DNA from 2 places in the Streptomyces liliifuscus genome. Region 1 is predicted to be linked to the other one. Evidence: riboswitches for the same ligand, from Rfam matches in the RefSeq annotation. Region 1 holds a riboswitch; the other holds the start of a gene.

Region 1 (2,191 bases):
GCTAGTCCTCGTCGTCGGCGGACCCCTGCATCAGGTGGGGGATGAGCGCCCACAGCCCCGCGCAGACGACCAGCGTGGTCGCACCGGCCGCGATGCCGCCCGCCCGGCCCGTCGCCACGTCCACGACGAGCAGGACCGAACCGGAGAGGGCGAGCGCGAGCACGCCGAGCCCGATCTCGGCCAGATGCGAGGAGGCCTTCACGACCTGGGGCTTGGCGCCCTGCTGGAAGAGCCGGCGATGCAGCGCGGCCGGAGCCGTGAAGAGGGTGGCGGCCAGTACGGAGAGCAGCAGCGTGACGACGTACGTGGTGCGCTGGAACAAGTCCAGGGAGGGGAAGCGCGGGGTGAACGCGAGGGTGAGGAGGAAGGCGAAGAGGATCTGCACCCCGGTCTGCGTGACCCGCAGTTCCTGGAGCAGTTCGTTGAAGTTGCGGTCGGCGCGCTCAAGCCGTGTCTCGTTGCGCTCCTCGTGGTGATGAAGGTCGCCCATAAGTGAAGGAGTAACCACTCTGCCGCGAATATCACGCACCGGGCCCCGGAACGTGGCCGCGGTGATCACCGCGGCCACCTTCCGGGCGGGTCACCTGACCCGGCCGTACCAGACGCTCTTCGTCCAGATCTTCTGGAGCTTCACCACTTCCCCGGTCTTCGGGGAGTGCCAGATCCGTCCCTTCCCGGCGTAGATGCCGACGTGGTAGACGTTCCGGCCCGAGTGGAAGAAGACCAGGTCTCCCTGCTTGCGGTTCGAAGCGGAGACATGGTTCGTCTTGTTGTACTGCGCGGCGGCCGTACGCGGCAGGGACTTGCCCGCCTTCTTGAACGAGTAGAGCGTGAGGCCGGAGCAGTCGAAGCGCTTGGGCCCCACGGCCCCGTACTTGTACGGGGAGCCCTTCTTGGAGGCCGCTACCTGGAGTGCCTTCGTCGCGGGTGTGGCCGCTTCCGCGCCGGACGTGAATCCGGGGGCCACGATGCCGCCGCCGACAGCGGCGATGGTGAGAGCCGATGCGGTACCGGCCCTGCTGAACAGCGACGGGACACGATTGAGCGCAGTCATGCGCAACCCTTCGTCAGCCGCCTGTGAAGGATGACCTGTCGGATTCGGGCTGGCGAAGTTGCCCGGCCGCTGACGCGGCTTCACCCCAAGGGCTGCTCGGCCCGGTCATGGCGTGACCGTTCCGGCGACCCGTCGTGCTTGGGTCCTCCACTCCTGCCGATCCACTTCTGTCGACCGGTCATCCGGGCGGCGGCAGGACTCGGCGTCCGCCCGGATCGCCCCGCCGCTTGTGGCGGGGGCTTGTCGTCGGAAGGGATCTTGACGCACGGATGTCCCAAAAGCCGAGCGGAATCGGCGATTTGTGGGCTTACTCACCACTCACCCGTTCGGGTGGACAGCCTTTCCCGCGGGAGGGCGTCGAGGGGGTCGACGACCCTCGTACCAGCACCGGAACGTCTGATTCCGTACGGAGGCTACGCGGGTTGCGCAACTTCCACGGGCCTGTAAAAGCAGCTCTGACTACGCTGTTCGGTGGTACGCCTTTCGGTCCGTTTGAACCCTGACCCGGACGTCTCGTCAGATGCCTGCGTGACGCCGGGTCCATGGCGGTACGTCAGCTGTCGGAGCGCGGCGGTAGCGCGATCCGGCCCGCTCGGCGCTCACCGTCGAGGACGCGCAGCGCCCGCGCCAGGGTCGGCGCGTGCACCTCGTGCTCGCCGCGCTGGTGCATCAGGGCCAGCGCGTCGCGCAGCGCGGTGGCCCTGCCGACCAGGGCCTGGGCCGCGCGCAGCCCCCGGTAAGTGTCCCCGGAATGAGCCGGGTTGATCCTGCCGAGCAGGTCGACCACTTCAAGGTAACGGTCGATCAGCTCGGCCTCCGCACGGGTCAGGGCCGGCAGCGGCGGCAACTCGGGTGGGAGCATCGGCCGCTCACCTCGCGCCGCGTGCGCTCTGGGTGGACTTCCGGCTCGGGACGATCCGGTCGATCAGTCCGTACTCAAGCGCCGCCCGCGCGTCCAGGATCTTGTCCCGCTCGATGTCGGCACCGATCCGCTCCCGGCTCTGCCCCGTGTGCCGGGCGAGCATCTCCTCCAACTGCCCACGGGTACGCATCAACTCGCCGGCCTGAATGGCCAGGTCGGAGGCCTGTCCCTGGACGGGTTCGGAGAACGACGGCTGGTGGATCAGCACGCGGGCG
Region 2 (2,191 bases), 4.0 Mb from region 1:
GCCCTCGTGCACCTCAGGTTCGCCTTCGACGCGGGCGCGGTCACCGAGGTCCTCACCGTGGCCACGACCGCGGCGCTCGCCGTCGGCATCAACCGGCTCGTGGTCCGCGGCAACGCGCGCCTCGCCACCGCCCGCGAGGTCGCGGAGGCCGCCCAGTGGGCCGTACTGCCCGAACCGGCGGCGCGGATCGGCGGCCTGGAGATCGCGGCACGGTACGAGGCCGCGCAGGAGGGCGCGTTCATCGGGGGCGACCTGTACGCCGTGCAGGACACCCCGCACGGCGTACGGCTCCTCGTGGGCGACGTACGGGGCAAGGGCATGGGGGCGGTCGCCGTAGTCGCCGTACTCATCGGGGCCTTCCGGGAGGCCGCCGAGCAGGAGGCGAGCCTGGAGGCGGTCGCCCAGCGGCTGGAGCGGGCGCTCGCGCGCGAAGGCGTCCGGCGCGACATCATCGAGGTCTTCGAGGACTTCACCACCGCCGTGCTCGCCGAGATCCCGCACGGCACCCCGGTCGTACGCCTCGTGAACCGCGGCCACCCCGGGCCCCTTCTGCTGTACGGCGACGGAGAGGTACGTACGCTCGCCGCGGCGGAGCCCGCGCTGCCGCTCGGGACGGGGGAGTTGGGGGCCTGGCCCGACCGCGCGCAGGAGGAGGAGTTCCCGGGCGGGGCCATGCTGCTCTTCCACACGGACGGACTGTCCGAGGCGCGGGACCGGCGGGGCGTCTTCTTCGATCCGGCGCGGCACCTGTCGGGGCGAGTCTTTCCCGGGCCCGACGAGCTGCTCGCCGCGGTGCTGGACGACGTCCTGCGGCACACCGGGGGCGGGGCCGCCGACGACATGGCACTGCTCGCGGTGCGGCGGCCGTGAGATGCGTCGCTCTTTCCGCGGCCCATATCACCGTTGGTAGTCGAACGGAATCCCTCCGCTCAACAACTGACGCACCATCAACAGGGCTCCCGTTCCTGAATGACGATCAACTCGCCCGATTTACCCCGCTCATGACCTGTAAGTCCAGGCCAAGAGCCTTAACGATCATCAGGAACAGCTTGGAATCCGGTGCCCGGGTCTATTAACGTTCGATAACGCAGCGCGGTCGTCCCAGCCGTCACAAGAGTCGGCTCCGTGCGCACGCGCCGAATCCCGCAAGGGAACCGGGGAACCACCACTTGGGGTGAATCGCTCGTCTTCGCGGTGTAGCGCACCGCGGTTGACGCGCGTAGGAGACCTTCCTGCTCCGAACCCGTCAGCTAACCCGGTAGGCGAGAAGGAAGGAAAGGAGTGCGCCTACGTGGCGTCCAACCGGCCTGCCCCCACACCCTCGTTCGTGCCGAATGAGTTGACGGGTGAGTCCTCGGGTGACAAGAAGCCCGACACCTTCGCCTACGGCGCCCGTAAGGACGAGGAGACGTGGGAGGTCTGGAATCCCAGCGCGGACACCGTCCTTCCCGTCCGCGGCCGGCACCGCGTCTCCAAGCAGCGCGGCGGAGGACTCGCCCGTAGCTCGACCGTTCTGGGCGTCGGTGTCATAGCCGCCGTCGGTGCGGGTGGCATGGCCACCGCGCAGACCGGCAAGCCTCCGGTGTCGATCTCGATCCCCGACCTGCCGAACGTCGGCTCGCCCTTCTCGGACGACGACGCCCCGGAGGGCTCCAGCACCCCGATCACCGCCGTCGGCCTCACCACCGCCGACGCCGAGCAGGGCAACTCGGACGCGGGCGAGGCCCTGCGCGCCCGCATCATGCTCCAGGCCGAGCAGCAGCAGGACCAGGTGGACCGCGAGGCCCAGGAGGCCGCCGAGGCCGCCGCCGCGAAGAAGGCCGCCACGCTGGCGGCCAAGGAGCGGGACGCCGCCGAGGCCAAGGTCGCCGCCGCCAAGAAGAAGGCGGACCAGGAGGCCAAGGAGAAGGCCGAGGCCGCACGCCTCGCCGAGCTCGCCAAGCAGTTCACGCTGCCCACCTCCTCGTACACGATCACCTCCACCTTCGGGCAGTCCGGCGCTCTGTGGTCGTCCGGCCAGCACACGGGTCTGGACTTCGCCGCTCCCACGGGTACCCCGATCAAGGCCGTTCACAGCGGCACGATCACCGAGGCCGGCTGGAACGGCTCGTACGGCTACCGCACGGTCCTCACGCTCGACGACGGCACGGAGGTCTGGTACGCGCACCAGTCGTCGATCGGTGTCAGCGTC

Evidence for each region. Region 1 has a riboswitch for cyclic di-AMP ahead of JEQ17_RS39715 (C40 family peptidase). Riboswitches for the same ligand answer to the same signal wherever they lie in the genome.
Region 2: it holds a riboswitch for cyclic di-AMP, as region 1 does, so the genes downstream of both, JEQ17_RS22065 (M23 family metallopeptidase) here and JEQ17_RS39715 (C40 family peptidase) in region 1, are expected to answer to the same signal.

Annotation. Positions count from the first base shown of each region.
Region 1 is NZ_CP066831.1:9,194,421-9,196,611, forward strand. Features, by position in the region: gene JEQ17_RS39710 (DUF6328 family protein) at 2-490, opposite strand; gene JEQ17_RS39715 (C40 family peptidase) at 581-1,054, opposite strand; cyclic di-AMP (ydaO/yuaA leader) riboswitch at 1,058-1,237, opposite strand; gene JEQ17_RS39720 (hypothetical protein) at 1,608-1,916, opposite strand; gene JEQ17_RS39725 (ATP-dependent Clp protease proteolytic subunit) at 1,924-2,191, opposite strand, start outside.
Region 2 is NZ_CP066831.1:5,211,015-5,213,205, reverse strand. Features, by position in the region: gene JEQ17_RS22070 (PP2C family protein-serine/threonine phosphatase) at 1-870, shown strand, start outside; cyclic di-AMP (ydaO/yuaA leader) riboswitch at 1,125-1,280, shown strand; gene JEQ17_RS22065 (M23 family metallopeptidase) at 1,292-2,191, shown strand, end outside.